2 regions of the Kocuria palustris genome follow, and region 2 is predicted to be linked to the other one. Evidence: riboswitches for the same ligand, from Rfam matches in the RefSeq annotation. Region 2 holds a riboswitch; the other holds the start of a gene.
The links. Region 2 has a riboswitch for thiamine pyrophosphate ahead of JOE55_RS12320 (3-oxoacyl-ACP reductase). Riboswitches for the same ligand answer to the same signal wherever they lie in the genome.
Positions count from the first base shown of each region.

Region 1 (12,069 bases), 650 kb from region 2:
GCAACCGCGAGCTGGCAGCGCAGCTCGTGATCTCCGAGGCCACCGTCAAGACGCACCTGCTGCACGTCTACGACAAGCTCGGCGTGGACAACCGGACCGCCGCCGTGCACCGGGCCAGGGAGCAGCGGCTCATCTGAGCCCGAGGGCGCGGGCTGCGGATCAGCACGCAGCCGCTGCAGCTGCATCAGAGCGATGCGTCCGGGCAGCTCGCCTTCGGCGACGGCGCTGCGGCCGTTCGCCTCAGACCGCCCCGTGCTCCTGCACCAGCGTCTCGCCGCGCACGATATGCGCGCCGACGGCCTCGGTGCGCCGCCGCACGGCCTCCAGGCGCTGGGCGCGGGCCGTCTCCGGGTCGACGCCCGGCGTGCGGAAGCGGGCCAGCGCCAGCGCTTCGGCCGCCTGGGCCATGTCATTGCCCGCCCTTGACAGCTCCCGATGGAGGTCATTGAGCCAGCCGCCCTCGGAGCCGGGGATGTCCTGGTCGTTCGTGGGCGCCATCGCCTGCGCGGCCGTGCACAGCGCGCGCACCCGGGGGAGCAGATCGGCCAGCTCGTTGGCCGCGGGGACGGCCGCGGCCTGCAGGCCGGCGTCCTGGATCTGCTCGAGCACCTGGTGAAAGCGATCGAGCCCGCGCCGGAACCGGTCATGGGCGCGACGCCACACGCCCAGACCCAACTGCTTCTCATCGCGGCGCTGTGCCCGATGCTCGCTGAGGAATCCCATAGACCTCCATGATGACACGTCGTCACCATCCGGGACGATGCGATTCCGGCGCCCCACGAACCAGTGGCCCCGCGGTGTGCTTCTCGAGCTCGAGACGCACACCACAGGGCCACTGGAGGCAGAACCTGGCGCCCCGCTTCAGCAGCAGCGGCCCTCCGGGTGGCGCTCCTGCCAGTCCTGCCAGCTGCGCCAGAACTCGCGCTCGGTCATGGGCTTCTCCCCCTCGCACCCGTGGGCGCGGTGGTGCTCCAGATAGCGCTGGTACTTGTCGGCGCCCAGCACACCGTCGGCGAACCGCTTCAACGAGGACACCGCCTCGAGGATCGACGTCATCTGGTCCTCTCCTCCTCTCGTCGTGCCGTGCGATGGCCGCGCTCGTCGTCGGGGTCGTCTCCCGACGACGAGCGCCGCCTCAGTGCCCGTGCCCCGACAGTCCGCCGGGAGTGCGCTGCTCGATCGGGATCTGCTCCCAGCGCTGGGCCAGCTGCTTCTCCGACGGCGTCATGATGAAGCCGGCCGGAGCATAGAACCGTGACTCGACGTACGGGTCCTCGTGCCCGACGGCCTGCCCGCTGAGATCCTGCATGCCGATCTTCCCGTGCGCGCGGTAGTGCTGGATGGTGCGGATGACGGCCATGACCACGACCGTGATCGTCAGCACCACGAACAGGATGGACAGGGTGCCCTGCACGGTCGTGTTGCGCACGACCGCCTCCATCGCCTCCGTCGTCTGCGCGGTGCCGTGGCTCGTCTCGCCATCGGCCAGCGCCTTGCGGAAGGCCGCGTTGTTCGCCCAGTAGCCGATCGCGGGGTTCGAGGAGAAGATCTTCTGCCACGAGCCCGTGACCGTCACGGCGAAGTCGAAGGCCAGCGGGACGATGATGATCCACAGGTAGCCGAAGCGGCCCCGGGAGGCGGCGATCGTCAGGCAGACCGCCAGCGCGATCGCGGCCAGCAGCTGATTGGCGATGCCGAACAGCGGGTAGAAGGTGTTGATGCCGCCCAGCGGGTCGGTGACGCCGAGGATCAGGATCGATCCCCAGCCGGCCACCATGAGCGCCGTGGTCAGCCACGCTCCCAGCCGCCAGTCCGGGTCGCGGAAGCGCGGGATGAAGTTGCCGAGCGAATCGCTGAGCATGAAGCGGGCCACACGGGTGCCGGCGTCGACGGCGGTGAGGATGAACAGCGCCTCGAACATGATCGCGAAGTGGTACCAGAAGCTCATCATGGAGGCTCCGCCGAACCACTGGTTCATGATCCCGGCCAGGCCCACAGCGAGGGTGGGCGCGCCGCCGGTGCGCGAGACGATCGACTCCTCGCCCACGGCGTCTGCCGTGCCCTGGATCTGCTCCGGTGTGACGTCCACACCGGCCAGTCCCAGCGAGTTCACCCAGGCCACGGCACCCTCGACCGTGCCGCCGGTGGCGGCGGGCGAGGAGTTCATGGCGAAGTAGATGCCCCGGTCGATCGAGATCGCAGCGACCAGCGCCATGATCGCCACGAAGGACTCCATGAGCATGCCGCCGTAGCCGATCAGGCGCGTCTGGCGCTCCTTCTCGATCATCTTGGGGGTGGTGCCCGAGGCGATCAGCGCGTGGAACCCGGACAGGGCGCCGCAGGCGATCGTGACGAACAGGAACGGGAACAGCGCGCCGGAGAACACGGGGCCGTCGGTGCGCCCGGCGAACTCCGAGACCGCCGGCACCGAGATCTCCGGACGGACGACGACGATGGCCACCGCCAGCAGGAGGATGGTGCCGACCTTCATGAAGGTCGAGAGGTAGTCGCGCGGGCTCAGCAGCAGCCACACGGGCAGCACGGCTGCCACGAAGCCGTAGATGATCACGAACCACGCCAGCGTCACGCGGTCCAGGGTGAACAGCGCGACGCCCCAGTCGGTGTCGGCGACCCAGCCGCCGCCCACGATCGCGAGCATCAGCAGCGCGAAGCCGACGATGGAGATCTCCAGGACTTTGCCCGGGCGGATGTAGCGCAGGTAGAGGCCCATGAACAGGGCGATCGGGATGGTCATGCCCACCGAGAAGACGCCCCACGGGGACTCGCCCAGAGCGTTGACGACCACCAGGGCCAGGATGGCCACGATGATGATCATGATCACGAGGGTCGCGATGATCGCCGCCCAGCCGCCGACCGGTCCGAGCTCGTCCTTGGCCATCTGGCCCAGGGAGCGGCCGCCGCGGCGCATGGAGAAGAACAGCACCAGGTAGTCCTGGACCGCACCGGCGAGGATCACGCCGACGATAATCCAGATGGTCCCGGGCAGGTAGCCCATCTGGGCGGCCAGCACGGGGCCGACCAGCGGGCCGGCGCCTGCGATCGCGGCGAAGTGGTGGCCGTAGAGCACGCGGCGGTCCGTGGCCAGGTAGTCGCGGCCGTTGGCCTTGTACTCCGCCGGGGTGGCGCGGAAGTCGTCGGGCTGGGCGAGCTTGCGCTCGATGAACTTGGAGTAGAACCGGTAGGCGATGAAGTAGCTGCAGACCGCTGCCAGCACGAACCAGATCGCGTTGACGGTCTCGCCGCGCACGATCGCCAGCATGACCCAGGCCAGTCCGCCCACCAGGGCGATGGCGACCCACAGGGCGATCTTGGCCGGGGTCCACTTGGCCTGCTCGGCCTCGAGGACCTCGGGTTCGACGGCGGCCGGAGGAAGGTCGGTGCGCGGATCCGGGGTGCCGGATCCGCCGGATCCGGGCGGTGTGACGGTGGTGCTCATGGAAGGCTCCTGGTGAGGGAGAGGGGAAGGCGCGGCCTCGACTGGAGGGCCGGGGCCGCGCACTTGTCACCGGGAGTCTAAGCCGAGGTGATCCGCTTCACGGGGCGGGTGCCGCGGGCGGGCCGCCGCCCCGCAGGCGCATCGAGTGGCCGATTTCCCACTGCCAGCTCATCCGGAGGCCAATTCCTCACCGCTAGCCGACGGAAGTGGTGAGGATCCGGCCGCTCGATGAAGGTGCGGTGGGGAATCGGCTTCTCGATGGCCTCGCCGGTCCTCGATCACGGGGTCAGCAGGATCTTGCCGATGTGCGTCCCCGAGTCGAAGTGCTCATGCGCCTGCGCGGCCTGATCGAGCGGGAACTCCCTGTCGACCACAGCGCGGATCTGGCCGGAGGCCACGAGCGGCCAGACGTGCTCGTGGACCTGCGCCATGATCCGAGCCTTCTGATCCGCCGGCCGAGCACGCAGCGTGGTGGCCACGAGATGCTGGCGCTTCACCATGAAGGAGCCCAGATCGATCTCGGCCTTCCGACCGCCCTGCAGCCCGATGATGATCAGCGTCCCGTCCACCGCCAGCGCCTTGAGGTTCGGCTCGAGGTACTTGGCGCCGACGACGTCGAAGATGATCTCCGGTCCGCGGCCATCGGTCAGCTCCTTCACCCGGCCCACGAAGTCCTCCTGGTCGTAGCGGATGGCCTCCGCGCCGAGCTCGCGGACGAACTCGGCCTTGGCCTCGGAGCTCACGGTGGTGATCACGCGCATGCCGATCGAACGTGCGATCTGGATGGCCGCCGTGCCGACGCCGCCCGTGCCGCCGTGCAGCAGCAGCGTCTGCCCGGACCGAGCACCGGCCTCCATCACGAGATTCGACCAGACGGTGGCCAGCACCTCGGGCAGCGCGGCGGCATCCGTCATGGACAGGGCATCCGGCACTGGCAGGACGTTCGCCGCCGGGGCGACGACCTCCTCGGCGTAGCCTCCCGAGTCCACCAGGGCGCAGACTCGGGCCCCGGGCACCAGGACGTCTCCGGACAGAGCGTGCTGCGGGACCTCGCCTCCGACTTCGAGCACGCGGCCGGAGATCTCGAGTCCGTAGATCGCGGAGCCGCCGTCGGGAACCTTGTAATGACCGGTTCTCTGGAGGACGTCGGCCCGGTTGATCCCGGCATGCTCCACGCGGATGCGGATCCCGTCGGCGGTGAGCTCGGGGACGGGCTGATCGGTCACGGTCAGGACCTCGGGTCCTCCGTGGTCGGCTTCGGCGACTGCGCGCATGGTGGGCCTCCTGCTGATCGTCGGGGTGTGTCGTGCCCAGGCTACGGAGGCGGGCAGACGCCCGCCGCGTCGATTCGGCTCCCAGCGCATGCCAGTGGAAGAATGAGCCGATGTGCGGGCGGTGCATGCCGACCCGTCACGGGAAGGTTGTCCGAGCGGCCGAAGGAGACGGTCTTGAAAACCGTTGTGCAGCGACCCTGCACCAAGGGTTCGAATCCCTTACCTTCCGCGCAGAGCAGCTGAGAGCCCCGACCCCCACGGTCGGGGCTCTCGCCGCATCACCTGCGGTAGTTTCATCGCCATGGACCAGACGACGCCCGCCCCCGCCGACAGCCGCTCCCGACGCCACGAGGTGACACTTCGCTTCCTGGCATCGCCCACCGATGAGGGGCATTCCGGGACCGTCGACGCCGGCCGAGTCCTGGAGTGGGTGGACAAGGCCGCCTTCGCCGCGGCCGCCGCCTGGTCGGGCTCCTACTGCGTGACTGCCTACGTGGGCAACATCCACTTCGAGTACCCCGTGCAGGTCGGCGAGATGGTCGAGGTGACCGGCACGGTGCTGACCACGGGCCGGTCCTCCATGCACATCAACACCGTGGTGCGCTCGGGCGATCCCAAGACGGGCGAGCTCGAGGAGCGGGCCCGGTGCCTGACGATCTTCGTGGCCGTCGACGGCAGCGGGAAGTCCACGCCCGTGCCGAGCTTCGAGCCGCGGGGCCTGGAGCAGGAGCTGGCCCGTGACTACGCGCTCTCGCGCATCCCGATCCGCGAGGAGATCACCGCCGAGATCGCCCGCCAGGACTTCAGCGCGGAGGGCACCGGCGAGCGCGAGGTCCTGCGCTTCCTGGCCGCCCCCACCGATGTGAACTGGGGCGGCAAGGTCCACGGCGGCATCGTCATGGAATGGATCGACGAGGCCGCCTACCTCTGCGCGACCCGCTACTGCGGCCGGGACACCGTGGCCGTGTTCTCCGGCGGCATCCGCTTCATGCGCCCCCTGCACATCGGGGATCTGGTCGAGGTCGACGCCCGCCTGATCTACACCGGGACCAAGGGCATGCACATCGCCGTGGAGGTCCGCTCCGGGGATCCGAAGTCCCGCGAGCTGGAGGTCACCACCAACTGCCTGACAGTCATGGTGGCCCGCGACGAGGAGGGCACCTCCGTGCCCGTCCCCGCCTGGGAGCCGGTGACCGAGGCGGATAAGCGGCTGTGGCAGCACGCACGCACGCTGCTCGAGATCCGCAGCCGCGCCCAGGGCAATCGGCTGCCGAATCACCTGCTGGAGGAGTCCGGCGAGTCGACGACGCCCGCCTGAGGCCACGCGGCGCCGGGAGGCTCAGCGCCGCGGCACGACCAGCCGCACGGCCCCGGAGACCAGCGACTCGAGCGGTCCAGGCCCCTCCCCGCCGGCCCGCCACAGCGCGGCGAGCCCCAGCAGCAGGAGCACATGCAGAACGTACAGGTCGGTGAGCTCGGACAGGATCACGTGCAGCGTGTACATGCTCAGCGGCATGGAGCCGGCCGCGAGCACGGGCATCAGCAGGCGGGTGCGCTCCCCTATCGCCAGGCAGATCAGAACGCACACGGCGATGACCGCCGCCGCGATGCCCGAGGTGAAGACCAGGTCGAAGGTCGTCGACGAGTGCGGACCGACCGTGATCAGCCACCACCACGTGGTCGTGGGCGTGGTCCCGTGGCTGCCGATGGTCTGTGCGGCATACGGCGAGCCCCAGGCCAGCGGCGACAGACCGGAGCCGGCACGCTCGAGGGCCTCGTGCCCGCCTGCGGCCAGCAGCAGCTGCGAGCTCACCCAGGCCGCAGCGGCCAGCAGGGCGCCGACGGCCCCTGCCCAGGCGGCCGTGGCGGCGCTGCGCCAGTCGAGCCTGGCCAGGAGCAGCCCCACGAGGAGGTAGCCCATCCACTGCAGCACCGGGTAGTAGCCGGTGAGCAGCACGCCGATGACCAGCTCACCCGGCTGAGCCAGGTGGGAGAGCTCGGGCGCTTCGGCGGCGCGCTGGAGGCCGAGCCCGCCGCGGATCAGGTGGGACGCCACCGGTGAGACCGCCAGCCAGATCACGGTCGTGGCCGCCAGCCATCGGGCCGGAAGCCGCAGGACCAGCGGGGCGAGCAGGAACAGCACCCCGTAGTTCACCAGGACCACCGCGATCGAGCTCGACAGCGATCCCAGCACGAGTCCGAGGATCGCGATCAGCACGCCGCGCACCGCCAGTGAGGCAGCCGCGTCGCGCCAGCGCCCATAGCGCCGCGTGGACAGCTCGACGGAGAACCCAGCCAGCACCGCGAACAGGGCTGCCGCCTTGCCCGCGATCAGACCGACGGGCTGCGGATCACCAGCCGCATCCACCAGGTCCATCGTGTGGGTGGCCATCATCCCGAGCAGGGCGACGGCCCGCGCCAGATCGATGCCGAGCATGCGGGCTCCCGGGTCCGGGCGCGTCGGGGAGCTCGAGGGCTCGGAGGCGATGAGGGGCACGCCCTCACTGTGCCTCACATGCTCGGGTCTCGGCCACGCGAGCCCGTCGCACCGCTAGGATCGACGGTGCGGCGCGCAGGTCGTGGGACCTGCACCGCTGAATGACCCCACACGGGAGCCCGGGCACGGGCTGAGAGGAAGCTGACGCGGCTTCGACCGTCGAACCTGCTCCGGTTCATACCGGCGAAGGAAGTGAGAGCTCGATGCCTTCTGCACCCCTGTCCGCCCCCGCGACCGCATCCTCCGACGGGCGCCCTCCCGCACCGACTCGCCGCGCGATCCGCGGCGGGATCATGGGCAACTACGTCGACCAGTTCGACATCTTCCTGCCCGTGATCGCCCTGGCTCCGGTGTCGGCGCAGCTGTTCGGCGATCATGACATCGTGCGCAATGCCGGCCTGATCTTCGTGGCCACCCTGCTGGGCCGCCCGCTCGGGGCCATGATCTTCGGTCCGATCGCCGACCGCGCGGGCCGGGTGCTCATCACCCAGGTCGCCCTCGCCGGCATCTGCCTCACGACCCTGCTGATCGCCCTGGTCCCCGGGCACGAGGTGCTCGGCGCGGGCACGTTCCTGGCGGTGCTGGCGCTGCGCCTCCTGGGCGGGATCTTCCTGGGCGGGGAGTACACCTCGGCGATCCCGCTGGCCATGGAGTGGGCGCGCCCGCGCTCACGCGGTCGTCTCAGCGGGATGATCATGGCGATGTCGCCGCTGGCCAACGCCAGCATCGCCGCCGTCACCTTCCTCCTCCTGCTGCTGCTGGACGACAGCGAGTACGCCGCCTGGGGCTGGCGGCTGCCGTTCCTGCTCGGCGCCGCCCTGGCCGCTGCCATGCTGATCTACTACCGCCTCATGGTCGAGGAGGCTCCGCAGCGCCGGCGCCCGGCCCGTTCGGCGCACCCGCTGGCGCAGCTCGTCAGGGGCAGCAGCCGCCGGTCGCTGTGGCAGGTCCTCGTGCTGATGACCGGGCTGTGGCTGCTCACCTACATGGCAGTGCCCACCCTGACCGCCCAGCTCTCGCGCATGCCGCAGCTCGAGCCGCAGACCGTCTCCCTCGTCATGCTGGGCGCGACGGCCGTGTCCGCGCTGGCCATGGCCGGGGCGGGGGCGCTGTCCAGTCGGATCGGGCGACGCCGGTTCTTCGTGGGCTTCGGGCTGCTCTGCGCAGCGGTCTCCCCCGTCATCCTCCTGGCGCTGCTGTCCGGGGCCCTCGGAGCCGGCATCGGCACGGTGCTGCTGCTGGCAGCCGCGCTGCAGGTCACGACGGTGACCGGCTACGGGCCGGTGGGCGCCTATCTGACGGAGCGCTTCCCCGACGAGATCCGGGCCAGCGGATACGGGGTGGCCTACAGCATCTCGATCGTGCTGCCCGCGCTCTACCCCTACTACCTGCCGCCGCTGCAGCAGCTGCTCGGGCCGCACGCGGCGATCGCCGCGGTGCTCGCGGTGGGCGGGCTCCTGGTGGCCTTCGGCGGGCTGCTCGGCCCCGAGCCAGATCGGTCGGGTCCGCTGCCCGACTGATCGGCAGATCGCGGCTCACAGGCAACTGCCAGCCGCCTGAGGCCCTCGGCGGCGGGGCCGTGAGCGGGACAGGCGCATGATGTACGCCGTGATCGCACCGCCCTCCCGCGCCGCCGCCTGGCTGCTGGCCGGATCCCCCTCCGCCTCCTACGGCGCCCCGCATCGTCGCCCCGATCGCGACGAGAAGACCCATCCCTGGTGGAAGGTCATGTGCCTGTCCGGCGTGGACTACTTCTCCACCCTGGGCTATCAGCCCGGCATCGCGATCCTGGCCGCCGGGCTGATCTCTCCGCTGGCCACCCTGGTGCTGGTGGCCGTCACACTCTTCGGCGCGCTGCCGGTCTACCGGTGGGTGTCGGTGGCCTCCCCGCACGGCGCCGGCTCCATCCGGATGCTCGAGACGCTGCTGCCGCGCTGGAGCGGCAAGGTGCTGGTCCTGTGCCTGCTCGGCTTCGCGATCACGGACTTCGTCATCACCATGACCCTGTCCTCGGCCGATGCCGCCGTGCACATCGTCGAGAATCCGCACGTGCCAGCCGAGGCGCATCACTGGCAGTTCTGGGTGACCGTCGGGCTGCTCCTGCTGCTGGGCGCGGTGTTCATGGCCGGGTTCTCGGAGGCCATCAGCGTGGCCGTCGTCCTGGTCCCCGTGTACCTGAGCCTCAACGCCGTGGTGCTGGCGGTGGGCTGGTGGCAGATCGCCCGCTCGCAGGAGATCGGATTCGCGCAGTGGTGGCATGCGGCGCTGAGCCAGCACTCCTCGCCCTGGGCGGCGGTCGCCGTGGCTGCACTGGTGTTCCCCAAGCTGGCGCTGGGCCTGTCCGGCTTCGAGACCGGGGTCTCCGTGATGCCCCTGGTGCGCACCTCGCGGGGCCTGCGGGGCCGCGTGGAGGGCACCCGACGACTGCTCACGACCGCTGCGCTGATCATGGCCGGGTTCCTGCTGACCTCGTCGCTGGTGTGCACGATCCTGATCCCGGCCGGGGACTTCGAGCCCGGCGGCGCTGCCAACGGGCGGGCCCTGGCCTACCTGGCGCACAGCCTGCTGGGCGAGACCTTCGGGTCGGTCTACGACCTGTCGACGGTGCTGATCCTGTGGTTCGCGGGCGCCTCGGCGATGGCCGGTCTGCTCAACCTCATCCCGCGCTACCTGCCGCGCTACGGCATGGCGCCCGAGTGGACCCGCGCTCCGCGGCCGCTGGTGCTCACGATCCTGGCTGCCGCCCTGGTCGTCACGGCGGTCTTCCGCGCCGACGTGGATGCGCAGGGCGGGGCCTACGCGACCGGGGTGCTGGTACTGATGCTCTCGGCCTCCTTCGCCTCGACCCTGTCGGCCGGAAAGCGGGGGCACCGACGCGCCGCCCTGGGATTCGCGGCGATCACCGTGGTGATCGCCTACACGACCGCCGACAACATGATCAGCCGCCCCGATGGCCTCCACGTGGCCCTCGTGTTCATCGCGGCCCTGCTGGCGGCGTCGTTCGCCTCCCGGGTCTGGCGGGCCTCGGAGCTGCGGATCCGCAGCATCGATTTCGACGAGACCTCCCAGGACTGGCTGCGCAGCTGCCGCGGCCGCACGGTGCGGCTGATCGCGCACCGGCCGCGCACCCAGCTGGGCGCAGCAGGGGCCCAGGCCCAGCAGCTCCTGCTCAGCGACCCCGACCTGGCCGAAAAGCTGCGCGACGAGCGCGAATGGCATCGCCTTCCCTCGGCCGACGGCGTCCTGTTCGTGGAGGTGACCCTGCGCGATCCATCGGACTTCGAGGACCGGCTGCGCGTGAGCGCCCACGAGATCGACGGCCACCGCGTCCTGCGCGCCGAGGGCTCGTCGGTGCCCACCTGCCTGGCCGGCGTGGCCCTGGCCGTCCGGGACCGGACGGGGCAGCCGTCGCACCTCTACCTCGAGTGGTCCGACGGCTCACCGCTGGTGAACTCCCTGCGCTTCCTGCTCCTCGGTCGCGGTCAGACGGCGACGGCCGTGCACGAGGTCCTGCGCCGGGCTGTGCCGCGCAAGCAGGACCGCCCGTTCGTGCACGTGACGTGAGGCACCGCGCAGAGCCGCTGACACAACTCTCGGAACCTGAAATTTAAAATTCCGGACGCATGCTTCGGCCCTGCATCACTGCCATAGCAGGGAAGTCGTGGCGACACTCTTAAACTCTCAGAGGGGCGCGGTAAAATTTCGCGCATGCAGCCGATCGTCTTCCCCGATGTCCCGTTCGACCATGAGCTGGTCACAGACCTGATCCAGGTGGAGCGGGTCCGCGTGGACTTCCGCACGGAGCACTCCCTGGACCCGCTCACCCTGGAGCTTCGGGGGCTGTTCCAGCACCTGACCAGCATGATGTCCGCACGGATCGAGGGGAATCGGACCACCGTGGCCGAGGCGATCCAGGGCACCCGAACCGCTCGCGTCACTGGCCAGCGAGCAGACGACGCCATCCAGGAGATCCTCCAGCTCGAGGATGCAACGGATCACATCGACAAGCTGGCGCGCGAAGGTCGACTGCGTCTCAACCACCAGCTTGTTCGAGACCTCCATCATCTGGCAGTCGCAGATCTCCAGCGGGAGGGCGATCGGACGCCCGGCGCATACCGGAGGATCCCTGTCGCGATCTCAGGCGCTGAGCATCAGCCTCCCGGCCCGGAAGCCGTTCAAGCAGACATGGACCAGCTCCTGGACTTCGCGCAGTGCGAAGTGCCACCGCAGCAGCAACTCCTGCAGATCGCGCTGGTGCATCACAGGTTCGCCTGGATCCACCCCTTCAGCAATGGGAACGGGCGAGTCTCTCGTCTGCTCACCTACGCCATGCTGGTGAACCAGGGGTACACATCCTCCGCCAGTGCACGTCCCGTGAACCCCACCGCCGTCTTCGGAGCGGATCGGCAGTCGTACTACGAGCATCTCGCTCGCGCCGACAGCCTGGAGCCCGATGATCTCTTTGCCTGGTGCGCCTATGTCATCCACGGCCTGCGCGCTGATCTCAGCACCGTCGTCCAACTGGCCGACCTGGCATTCGTCGTGGACGGAATCATCGTGCCTGCGCTGAGAGCCGCGGTCTCCGCCGCGGTGATCACCTCAGAAGAGGCCGACATCATCGAATACGCCGCGCGCAGAGGGACCTGTCGCGCCGGCGACTTCTCGGAGGTGATCCCCGGAAGCTCTTCGACGCGCAGTCAGCGCCTGCGCAGACTCGTCAGCACCGGACACCTTCAGATCCTCTCGAATCCGCGGCGCTACGCCGTGGACCTGCGCCGGAGCCCGATCACGATCCACGTCGTACGCCGGCTGGACGAGCTCGGGATGCTCCCAGCGATCCT
Region 1 is NZ_JAFBCR010000001.1:2,098,626-2,110,694, reverse strand. It holds gene JOE55_RS09395 (response regulator) at 1-137, shown strand, start outside; gene JOE55_RS09390 (hypothetical protein) at 241-723, opposite strand; gene JOE55_RS09385 (YbdD/YjiX family protein) at 862-1,056, opposite strand; gene JOE55_RS09380 (carbon starvation CstA family protein) at 1,136-3,457, opposite strand; gene JOE55_RS09375 (NAD(P)H-quinone oxidoreductase) at 3,736-4,731, opposite strand; tRNA gene JOE55_RS09370 (tRNA-Ser) at 4,873-4,960, shown strand; gene JOE55_RS09365 (acyl-CoA thioesterase) at 5,033-6,049, shown strand; gene JOE55_RS09360 (heparan-alpha-glucosaminide N-acetyltransferase domain-containing protein) at 6,071-7,228, opposite strand; TPP riboswitch at 7,330-7,437, shown strand; gene JOE55_RS09355 (MFS transporter) at 7,432-8,748, shown strand; gene JOE55_RS09350 (APC family permease) at 8,828-10,792, shown strand; gene JOE55_RS09345 (Fic family protein) at 11,126-12,069, shown strand, end outside.
Region 1: linked by a shared signal. The riboswitch ahead of JOE55_RS09355 (MFS transporter) and the one ahead of JOE55_RS12320 (3-oxoacyl-ACP reductase) in region 2 are both predicted to bind thiamine pyrophosphate.

Region 2 (12,069 bases):
TCGACGAAGTCGACGAAGCCCGGCTGACCCTGAGCAAGGATGTCGCCGAGGTCGCTCGGTACGCCGCCACACGGCAGCAGAAGGAAGTGTGCGCATGACGGTCAAGAACGTCCTGTCCATCGCGGGAACCGACCCCACCGGTGGGGCAGGCATCCACGCCGATCTCAAAGCCTTCTCAGCGATGGGCGCCTACGGCATGGCCGCGATCACTGCGGTCGTGGCGCAGAACACGCGCGGTGTGCGCTCGTTCGTGCCCCTTGATCCGTCATTCGTTGGTGAGCAGATCGATGCAGTGTTCGACGATGTGCGTGTCGACGCGGTGAAGATCGGTATGGTCGCCAACGCCGCCATCGCCGAGGTCATCGCCGAGCGCCTGCACCACCACGAAGCTGAGACCGTGGTCCTGGATCCGGTGATGGTCGCCAAGAGTGGCGACAGGCTGTTAGACGACGATGCGGTGGCTGCCATCCGGGACACCCTCGTGCCGCTGGCCACGGTCATCACCCCGAATCTTCCCGAAGCCGCCGTGCTCCTCGATACCGAGGATGTCACTAATCTGGGGCAGATGGAGGACCAGGCCACCCAGCTGCGTGGACTGAGCTGTCAGTGGGCTTTGCTCAAAGGCGGGCACCTCACGAGCGAGACGGTCAGTGTCGACTACCTTGCCGGCCCCGACGGCGTCTCCACCTACTCGTCTCCCCGGGTCGAGACCCTCAACGACCACGGCACCGGTTGCACCTTGTCGTCGGCAATCACTGCGCTGTTGCCCGGCCACTCGGTGCCCGAAAGTGTGGACCAGGCGAAGACCTACCTGCAAGACGCTCTGGTTGCCAGCGACCGCCTCAACGTCGGCCAAGGTCATGGTCCTTTGCACCATTTCCACCAGTTCTGGCCGCGCGGGTAGGGATGCAGAACAACCCCTTCTCGTTCCGCGCGATCGGGGGCCAACCACATCGACTCATGAAAGGAGCCGTGACTATGACGCGAAAGATGTTTCTCGCCGGCCCGTTCAAAGCTCTCGTCGATGCTGACACCCATGTGATGGGCGATGCCGAGATCGACAAGTACACCTCGATCATCGACTTCTTCGAAGGCCAGGGGTGGGATGTGCACTGCGCCCACCGCAGAGAGGGCTGGGGTCGTGAGTTCATGGAACCCAGCGAGTGCACAATCATCGACTACACGGAGATCGCCGCCTGTGACGTCTTCGTCGCGTTCCCCGGCGCACCCGCGTCCCCGGGCACGCACATCGAGATCGGGTGGGCCTCAGCCTGGAAGAAGCCCGTCGTCTTGCTCCTCGAAGAGGGAGCTGAGTACGCGTTCCTCGTCCGGGGCCTCCCAGCGGTCGCCGACGTTGAGAAGATCATCATCGATCCCGAGCAGCCCACCGCGCCACGCATCCTCGCTGCGATCGAGCGCGTGCAGGGAGGAGCCGTCAGTGAAGCCTGAGTATCCCGACCTCCACACGCTCTACCTGGATTCACTGCGACAGGTCTACACCGGGTTCGAATACCAGAACAGTCCCCGTGGGCAGGACGAACGCGAAATCATCGGCTTCACCGCGCGCCTGACCAACCCCGCCCGGCGATATTGCTTGGCGCGGTCGCGTCGGCAGAACATCATCTTCAACTACGCCGAAGCACTGTGGTACCTCTCGGGGAAGAACGACCTCGACTTCATCCGCACCTACGCGCCCTCGATGAGCCGGTGCAGTCCTGACGGTCTCAGCCTGCCGGGCACGGGGTATGGTCCCAAACTGCTCAGGGACGTCGGCGGCGAGACCGCGATCGAACGAATCGTGAACATCCTCAACGACGATGACCCTGCGAGCAAACGTGCCGTCCTGCAGATCTTCGACCACTCCGAAGACATCTACCGCCGCAACATCGATGTCTCCTGCACGCTAGCTCTCCAGCTGTTGCGCCGTGACGACCGTTTGCACATGGTCGCGTTCATGCGCGCCAACGACGCGTACATGGGATTGCTCAACGACACGTTCTCCTTCACGTTCGTCCAAGAATTCCTCGCCTCGATGCTGGGACTGACTCCGGGCGTGTACATCCACAACGTCGGCTCGATCCACATCTACGAAAAAGACCTCGCCAAGGTGGACAGCCTCCTCGATGGCGATGAGCAGACGATCGTGGAGGAACCCAGCACACTTCCACGGCTACCCTCGGGAGCGAGCCTGGACCAGGTGCACCAGGTCTTGGACTTGGAGCAGTCGATCCGTGCAGACAGGCTCCCAGGCCGCGCACTGGCGACCGTTGACCTTCCAGAAGCGTGGGTCGACATTGTCCGCCTGTTCTGGATCCACCGGCAACTCCAATGTCAGCGACCAGTCGACCCATCGATGATCGGCGACCTTCATCCCCTCCACCGGGAGCTGGTCGTGAATCGATGGCCCAGCATCGAAAACGCGAGCGTGAGGGCGGTGCGGCAGTGACGACATCATGGACGACTCCGGCAGTATCAGCAGGGTTCGCTGCCTACGACGACTATGTCGAAACCCGACTGGCCTACACCCCGCTCGTCAACGATCTCCAAACCGCCTGCGGCCGAGAGGCGATCGTGCTCGATTATGGGTGCGGCAGCGGAAAAGTCTCACGACGCCTCCTCGACGCCGAGGCCGCAGCGCAGGTCGTCGGTGTCGACATCAGCACCGACATGATCACCCTCGCCCAGGTGCAGTCCCCGCAACCGACGGCGCGATTCCACACCATCGACAGCGGCCACGTACCCTACCCTGACGCCACATTCGATGCGGTCGTGTGCTGCTTCGTGTTCATCAACGTGCCCACACGCGAGGAACTGAGAGCTATCGCCCGTGAACTCGCCCGAGTGCTCACGCCGACCGGCACGCTCTTCATCGTCGACAGCAACCCGGCGGCCACAGGAATACCGTTCCCGACCTTCCGCAGTGGCGAGCCCGGCAGACGCTACCGCGACGGAGACGAACGCAGGGTCAGCTTGCAGATCCCCGGCGCCGGTGTTCTCGAGCTTGTCGACCGGCACTGGTTCATCAGCACCTACGAGGCGGTGCTGAACGAGGCCGGTTTCACAGTGGACCAGGTCACCGACCGCGGAGCACAATCGGTGGAGGACGTCGGCATGCAGTCGCCCATCGACCATCCACCGTTCATGCAGATCACAGCCCACTTCGCGGCGGCCTCCGAGTCCACGATCGGGGCTGGGTAGATGACATGCGGCCGTTCCTATCCGAAACCGGCGACGCTGGCGGCAGTGGTCCGGGAAGGGCGAGTCCTTCTCATCCGTCGGGCCCATATGCCCGATGCTGGGCGCTGGGCATTCCCCGGGGGAAAGATCGACCTCGGTGAGACCCTGACCGTCGCGACCGTGCGCGAACTCGCCGAGGAAACGGGAGTGCACGCCACACCCGGTGATGTCTTCGATGCTGTCGACGTCATCGATGCCGACCACGATCTGCATTATGTTCTGATCGCGGTGCTCTGCCGATGGGAACGGGGGGAACCGGTCTCGGGCGATGATGCGCTTGAGGCGGCGTGGTTCACTCTCGAGGAAATGGATGCGATACCGGTGGCGCAAACATTCGACGTCCGCGCTATTGCCGAAACCGCGCTCGAGCTGGAGCGCGAGCAACAAGAGCGTCCAAAATAAGACAAGCAAAACGAGAAGCCAGAATGCCCAATTGTCGGATAGCCATGATTGATTTCCGGTGTTCTGTGACATTGCTTCCAGTGACAACAAACCGGGGGCCGAGACCGACTTGTGGAGAGGGTGGCTTCCGTGATGTGATGGTCGTGCGACACGGGGTGCCGCCCGTTCCAGCTTTCGAGCATGGGACGCGGTCGGCTGAGATGACACCCGTTGAACCTGATCCAGTTAGCACTGGCGAAGGGAATGTCCGTACTTGCACCCGCCGACAACGTTGGCGGTGTCGGCGCACCATGAGAGGGGCTTCGCCCCCTTCTGGCGCGCACGGGTTGCCTTCGCCTCGACATCGAGAGGCATACACATGGCACACACTATTCTCCCCCTCACCGAGCAGATCGTCCTCGTCACCGGAGGGGCCCGCGGACTCGGAGCTACGATCACTCGCGCGTTCCTGGCCCAGGGTGCGCGGGTGGTGATCAACTACCACGCATCCCAGGAGGCCGCGGAGGACCTCGCCGCCGGCCACCCTGGACAGGCGATCGCGATCCGGGCTGATGTCCGCGACCGTGCCCAGGTCGACGCGCTCGTCGCTGAGGCAGCCGATCACCTTGGCGGGCGGTTCACCACGGTCGTCAACAACGCCCTGGCCGACTTCTCCTTCAACGGCGATGCCCGCTCCCACGCGGACCAGATCTCCTACGAGGAGATCACCGCACAGTTCACCGGTTCCGTGCAGGGACCTCTCAACGTCATCCAGGCAACGCTTCCCGGCATGGTCGAGGCAGGCTTCGGCCGGATCGTCAACATTGGTACGAATCTTTTCCAGCACCCGGTCGTTCCCTACCACGACTACACCGCGGCGAAAGCCGCGCTGCTGTCTCTGACCCGGACCTTCGCTGATGATCTCGGCCCGCAAGGCATCACCGTGAACATGGTCTCCGGTGGCCTGCTGCAGACCACGGACGCTTCGTCTGCGACGCCTGAGGCGGTCTTCGAAGGCATCGCCGCAGGTACCCCGCTGCGGGCGGTGACGACGCCGGAACAGCTCGCCGACCCGGTGGTGTTCTTCGCCTCCCCGTGGGCCAGGGGTGTGACGGGGCAGAACCTCATCGTTGACGGCGGGCTCGTCAAGGGGTGAGCACCGTGGAAGTCAAGCAGGCCCACTTCAATCTGTTCATCCACGGTGTTGGCCATCACAGTGCGGCCTGGCGGGCACCGGAGTCGTCGGTCGAACGACTCACGGAGGTGGCTTACTACCAGGAGCTGGCACGAGTCGCCGAGCGCGGCTTGCTGGACGCGGTGTTCTTCGCCGATGGCCACTCACTGGAACCGGCCACGGCCGGTGATGGTCCCAGGTGGCACCTCGAGCCGCTGACACTCCTGGCGGCATTGGCTCAGGCCACTGAGCGGATCGGGCTGGTCAGCACGGTCTCAGCCACGTTCTACACACCTTTCCATGCCGCCCGGATGCTGGCGAGCCTCGATCACATCTCGGGCGGGCGGATCGGCTGGAACGTGGTGACCTCAATGTTCGATACCGAGGCGCAGAACCACAGCATGCCCCGCATGCCCGATCACGCGACTCGCTACGCCCGGGCCGAGGAGTTCGTCGACGTCGTCCTGCGGCTATGGGACTCGTGGCCAGAGGACTCCATCCTCATCGAACGCGCAGAGGCACCCGATGGGCAACCAGGCCGGTACGTGGACGGCTCCCGACTCGTGGAGCTGAATCATTCCGGTGAGCACTTCGATGTGCGTGGTCCGCTCAATGTGCCCCGCCCGCCGCAAGGACACCCGGTGCTGTTCCAGGCCGGTGCCTCCGAGCAGGGACGGGACTTGGCCGCCCGCCGGGCCGAGGCCATCTATGCCGTGGCCTATGACGTGCAGGCGGGACGGGAGTACCGCAGTGATGTGCGTCGCCGGATCACAGGTGCCGGCCGTGACCCGGACACGGTGGCGGTCATGCCCGGCCTGGTGGCCTATGTCGGATCGACCATGGACGAGGCACGGGCCCGGCAACGAGAACTCGACGTCCTCCTGCCGACGGAGAGCTCTCTGCGGCAGTTGAGCACCTTCATCGGACAGGACGCATCCGCCTGGGACCTCGACGCCCCGGTACCGCCCCTACCCCCGCTGGAGGCCTTCACCGGCCCCAAGGGGCGATACGCCACAATCTTGCGCATCGTCGAGACCGAGCAGCCGAGCGTGCGCGAGCTACTGGGCCGGCTTGCCGCCGGTGGCGGACACTGCACGATGGTCGGCGCCCCGGAGACGATCGCCGATGAGATCGAACTCTGGCTCGACACCGGCGGCGCGGATGGCTTCAACCTCATGCCACCGTCCCTGCCGCAGGGGATCGAGGACTTCGTCCACCACGTCATCCCCGAACTGCAGGCCCGCGGACGATTCCGGACTCAGTACGAGGGCACAACGTTACGAGAGCACCTGGGTCTGACAAGGCCCAAGCACTGACCCGTCGAGAGCAACGCTGCTTCCGGTGTCAACGTGCACCATCCGCAGCACCACCGGGGCCCGCGCTGGGCAGCGGGCTTGGGAAATCGTGACCCTTTGATGTCGGCAGCGGCAGATGCCGCGAGCGGTCGAGGGCTCCAGCCACTCACATTGCCCTTCAGGAGGCTATCCATGCAGAACAGTACGCCCACAACTCGTGACCAACCCGGGTCGGCTCAATCGACTCATCGGTGGAGCGTTGTCGATATCGTCATCACCGCCGTCCTCGGTTTCGCAGTCGGTTTGGTGTTTTGGGCCTGGGCTGCCAGCTGGGCCGTTTTCCAGCTGTGGACGAACGCCTATCCGCCGCTCATCGGTCTCTTCGGCGGAGTCTGGGTACTCGCCGGACCCCTGGCTGGCCTCATCATCCGCCGTCCAGGCGCTGCGCTGTTCTGCGAGCTCATCGCCGCCACTGCCGAGGCGGTGCTGGGCTCGCACTTCGGGGCGACAGTGATCATCTCAGGACTCATTCAGGGCCTGGGAGCCGAGGCCGGCTTCGCGCTCCTGGGCTACCGACGTTTCGGACTCGGTGCAGCCTTGTTCTCGGGGGCACTAGCCGGAGTCGGTCTGGGCGTGGGCGGAATTCTGAGGTCCTATGCGGCATGGACCACTCAGGCCCAGACCGTCTACATCCTCCTAGCGGTGCTCAGCTGCATCGTGATCGCTGGCCTGGGCTCCTGGCTCCTCACGCGCGCACTCGTGAGAACTGGCGCCCTCTCTTCGGTCGCGGCGGGCCGGGCCGCCAAACGCATCTGACCATCACCGGAGCGAAAACATTCAGCGCGACCGGTGTCTCAGTGTCTCGTGACGCTCGCTGGTACGGGCTCGACGCATTTGCCTCCAGCCCAGAGGCACCAATCGCGCCCACGATTCGCTCCCTGCTCCTATTCAAGGATTTCTGTATGACCCCCCTTTCCGTTACGGCCCGCGGTTATGGCTGGACTCATGCCGGCAGGACCCGGCCAGCGTTCTCCGGACTCGATCTGCACATCGAAGCTGGGCAGCGCGTTCTCCTCGCCGGTGCCTCCGGAGTCGGAAAGTCCACGCTCCTCCACGCCATCACCGGTGTTCTGCCAGCCGTCTCCGGTGATGCCACGGGGTCACTGCTCGTCGGTGACGCTCCACCGGCAGCCTCACGCGGGGCTGCGGGCCTCGTCCTGCAGGACCCCGACTCCCAGGTGATTCTCGCCAGAGTCGGTGATGACGTCGCCTTCGGTATGGAAAACCTCGGTCTGCCCGCCGAGAAGATCCCCGAAAGGGTGCGCACAGCACTGGAGACTGTGGGTCTGCCGGTGGAGCCCGACCACCCGACCCTGGCGCTGTCTGGCGGGCAGAAGCAACGTCTGGCCATCGCCGGCGTCTTGGCCATGGAACCCGGAGTGATCGTTCTCGACGAGCCCACGGCCAACCTCGACCCCGATGCGGTGCATTCGGTCCGCGATGCCGTCCTGGCAGCACAAGCACGCTCCGGGGCGACCATGGTGGTCGTCGAACACCGCTTGGAGATCTGGGCACCCCATGTTGATCGCATCCTCGTGTTGGGTCCAGAAGGGCTGCTGGCCGACGGCGATCCCAACACTGTGCTCGGCGACATGCGCCTACGCGACTGCCTCCAGGCCGCGGGACTCTGGCTGCCCGGCGCTGTCCCTGGAATCGCCTACACCCCGACCACGCGAGGCGAGGAGATGCTCTGTGCTAAGGACATCACCGTCGCTCGTCCCGGCGCAGAGCCGGTCGCCACGGTGTCGGCGCAGGTACGAGCAGGTCGGGCTCTCGCGCTCACCGGCCCCAACGGCAGCGGAAAATCCACCACGGCTCTCACTCTGGCAGGTCTGATACCAGAAGACGCGGGGACAGTGACCGCTTCGCAGTCCCTGCTCGCCGGCCCTCACCGCCCGAAATGCGCACAGCCCTCACAGTGGAAGTCCCGCTCACTGGTGACACGGATCGGAATGGTCTTCCAAGAAGCAGAACACCAGTTCCTTCGCCACACGGTCGCCGAAGAACTAGCATTCGGACCCCGCCAAGCCGGGTACTCGAAGACCCAGATCCAGGCGCGCGTCGACGAGCTCCTCGAACGATTGAAGCTTGACCGGCTGGCTCAGGCTCATCCGCAGACGCTCTCCGGCGGCGAGAAACGCAGACTGTCAGTGGCCTGCATGCTCACTGCCGCACCGCAGGTCTTGATCGTCGACGAACCGACCTTCGGCCAAGACGCACTGACCTGGCGAGAGCTGACGAAGATGTTCGCCGAGGAACTGGCCTTGGACCGGGCCATCGTCGCCGTCACCCACGACGAAGCCTTCGCACATGCCCTCAGCGCGGATCGCTTGGACTTCAACGGACCCAGCGCGGTCCCAGCACAAGAGAACAACCCAGCTGAGGCCATCAACTCGGTCCACGTCCATGACGAGGGCGGGGAGGCTTCGCATGTCTGAGTCGCGTATGCTCCCGGTGGGATCAGTCCAACCCATGACGAGGAGGAAAACGCGCCCCGCCCAGGACTTCCTCATTCCGCTGCGACGGCCGACACAGGTCTCGCGTGCCAACCCCGTGGCCAAGCTCGCAGCAGTTCTGATCCTCATGATGGGAGTACTGCTGAGCATCGACCTTGTCTCGGCAACCGTGATGCTCCTACTCCTACTGGCCATCGGGTTGCCCGCAAGCGGGCTCGACGTGGGTGCCATGCTCCGCCGACTCTGGGTCCTCCCGGTTGCCGCTGTGATCGCGGGCTGGGCCACAGCCATCATGGCGGCGAAGACCGGTACTGTGCTTGTGGAGTTGGGGCCCTACCTTATCACCTTGGGCTCGCTTGAAGCCGGTGCCGCGATCACCGTGCGCTCCCTCGCCCTGGCACTGCCGGGCATCGTCGTAGCGGCGACGACTGATCCCACGGACCTCGCCGACGGGTTAGTCCAGCACCTGCGGCTCTCGGAGCGTTTCGTTCTCTCCGCGCTGGCCGCCGCCAGACTCGTGACCCTGTTCATCGAAGAGTGGAAAACACTCGTACTGGCCCGCCGTACTCGAGGCGCGGGTGCGGACTCGCTGTTCTCTCGGGCCACAGCGATAGTGCCTTTGGCGTTCGCACTCTTAGTGCAGGCGATCCGCCGCGGAGCCCGGCTGGCGATGGCGATGGAAGGACGTGGATTCGGGACGCAAGCACGAACCTGGTCTCGGGCCTCACGCTTCCACGCCCGCGACGCCTGGCTGGTTATCACAGCCACTTGTTTCAGTGCCGCCTCCATTGGTGTGGCGGTGATGGTCGGTACCTGGCAGCTCATCCTCACCTGAGAGTGAATAACTGACCGCCGCGGACGATTCCGAACTCAGTACTAGGACACCGCGGCCCGACATGACCAGGGATCTGACCTGAGAAACGCGCACAACTTCCCACAGCAGCAATCGACACGACCCGGAAACGCACCCACCGACTGAGATCACCGGACCATCTGCGACTGGGCGGACCCCGGCCTCTTCAGCCTCGGATTGATCTCCCGGCTCTAAAGGGAATGCACGAACGGCCATCGGAGTTGGAAGCGCCGCAGGATTTCTCGCCTCTCAATAGGGAGGACGAAGACTGGGCGGTGTCGTCGATTTAGTATAAATTCAGCTGAACAACTCCGTGCCGTCTGTGTCTTGTGCGGCCTTAGCATCGTGGTTCGATACACCCCTCGCCTCGCTCCATCGCGAAACGGTTTGTACTGTCTAGACCCGCGTACGACGCACCTGCGTCTCGTCCGGTTCGTGCTGGGACTCCTGCGCTGCGAGCCCGAGTTCGGTAGGCTTGAGACACCAACCACGGATACCTCCTAGATCCTGGCTCGGCTCGGCGGCGAACGTCATCGACCTCAGCGCCGGCTACCTTCACGATGTTGAAGGCGTCCAGCACGCAGGTCGCGTCTTCGAGCTGGTCATCGATCGCGTTCTTGCAGCCCTGGAACGGGTCCAGCGTCGCGATCTCGACCCGCTTGCGGAACGCCTCGCCCCGCTCGTCCAGCCAGTCGCGCGGGTCGAGGTGGTGCGAGATGTGCTCGTCGACGCCCAGGACCTGCACGCCCTCCAATCTCCCTCCAATCTGGAGGGATCGCCTGCGGCCTGGGCCAGGACGGGCTGGACCTGGGGGGCCTGCTCGATGAACGAGACCACCGCGCAGACGTCCTCGAGGCAGATCCAGCGGCGCTTGCGCCACCGGATCCGCACCGGCCGCCCGGCCCAGGGCGCATCGATCATCTCGACCACGACCGGTCGCGATGACTCCGCAGCCGGGGCAGCCGTTAACCGACCCCCTCGCCAGCCTCAGATGCCCGAGAAATCAGCGATCCCAGGGTGGTGATCGAGGCTGCAGTGTCCTCCCGCAAGCCACCCCGTGAAAGGCCCCGGAGTCCTCGGACTCCGGGGCCTTTGTCTGGTCCGGCTCAGGCGAACAGCGTCATGACGTAGAGCACGAAGACCATCACGTGACCGGCGCCGTGCAGCGCGGTGGCCCGCCCGCCGAAGAACGTGGTCACGCTCAGCAGCAGCGAGATCCCCAGCAGCACCAGATGCGCGGGGGCAGCGGCCAGGACCACGTCCTGTCCTGTGAGCAGCCCGATCACGAGCACGGCCGGGATCGTCAGGCCCACGGTGGAGACCAGGGCGCCGTGGCACAGGTTCGAGACCCGCTGCATCTCGCCGGCCAGGGCCGCCCGCAGCGCGGTGATCGTCTCCGGCAGGAACACGATGGCGGCGATCACCAGCCCGGACAGCTCCGCCGGGGCCTGCAGGCGCGCGAGCGCCTCGTCCAGCAGGGCAGCCATGTGGTGCGAGAGCAGCACGATCGGCACGACGGCGGCCACGAGCACCAGCGCTCGGAGCATGATCTCGGCGCGATGCGCCCGCAGCACCTCGGTGATCACAGCGCTCGAGGCAGCTGCGGCGGGGAGCTCCGGGTCCGAGGAAGCGCCCGGCTCCTGGAAGTCAGCGCGCTGGGGTCCCATCTGCCGCTGCAGGAAGTACGCGTAGAGCACGATCGTCATGGCCGCCACGAGCACCGCCTGCGCGCCGGTGTACGCGCCGTCGTCGCCGATCAGTCCCGGAAGGGCGAAGGCCGTGGCCGCCAGCACGATCAGCAGCGTCAGGTAGGCGGAGACCCCGGCGCGGTTCGGTCGCAGTCCTCCGTGGCGTGCTCCCCCGACGATCAGGCACAGACCGATCACGAGGTCGAGGATGATCATCGACACCGCCATGACCGAGTCGCGAGCGATGCTCGCGTGCTCGCCGGGGCCGAGCATGACGGCCGAGATGAGGATGACCTCGATCAGCACGACCGACAGCGTCAGCACGAGGGTCCCGTAGGGATCCCCCAGCCGTTGGGCCAGGTGCTCTGCCTGCTCGACGACTCCGGAGGCGCAGACCAGGATCACGACGATGATGCCCGCCAGCAGCGCCGCCAGTGCGGCCGCAGGCAGGTGCCCCTCCAGCAGCGGCTGGGCCAGACTCAGCGCGAGATAGGCGCCCCAGCCCAGCAGCAGGCGCAGGATGACGGCTGGGTGCAGCACGCTGCGCAGGGCCGAAGACGGTGAGCTCATGCGGACCAGGCCTCCTGTGCGGGGCCGTCCCCGCTGCAGGCCGCTGGTGATGCGGGTCGTCCCGCGGGCGTCTGTCGATTCCGAGCATCGATCCTAGTCGTCGATCGCCGGGGAGGCTGTCAGCGGGGTCACCGCCCGGAGTCGCCCCGTTACCTTTTCGGCGGCGCCTGGATCGTCCAGGATGAGCAGGTGCCGGCCAGCCGGTCCTCGGCATGATCGTTGCCCCCAGTCGTCCATGATCCGGGGGGTGTTGTCACCGAGGACCGGTCTGGTGATCACGGATCGCTGATAGAGGCGGGGTCCCCCTCACGAGGGTCTTTGTAACGTGGATGCCGAGCGTGATCACCACAGGGCT
Region 2 is NZ_JAFBCR010000001.1:2,749,779-2,761,847, reverse strand. It holds gene JOE55_RS12350 (NUDIX hydrolase) at 1-98, shown strand, start outside; gene thiD (bifunctional hydroxymethylpyrimidine kinase/phosphomethylpyrimidine kinase) at 95-904, shown strand; gene JOE55_RS12340 (nucleoside 2-deoxyribosyltransferase) at 979-1,449, shown strand; gene JOE55_RS12335 (thymidylate synthase) at 1,439-2,446, shown strand; gene JOE55_RS12330 (class I SAM-dependent methyltransferase) at 2,401-3,198, shown strand; gene JOE55_RS12325 (NUDIX hydrolase) at 3,199-3,639, shown strand; TPP riboswitch at 3,781-3,900, shown strand; gene JOE55_RS12320 (3-oxoacyl-ACP reductase) at 3,998-4,774, shown strand; gene JOE55_RS12315 (LLM class flavin-dependent oxidoreductase) at 4,780-6,108, shown strand; gene JOE55_RS12310 (ECF transporter S component) at 6,280-6,903, shown strand; gene JOE55_RS12305 (ABC transporter ATP-binding protein) at 7,050-8,585, shown strand; gene JOE55_RS12300 (energy-coupling factor transporter transmembrane component T family protein) at 8,578-9,438, shown strand; gene JOE55_RS13230 (transposase) at 9,794-10,201, opposite strand; gene JOE55_RS12290 (calcium:cation antiporter) at 10,563-11,714, opposite strand.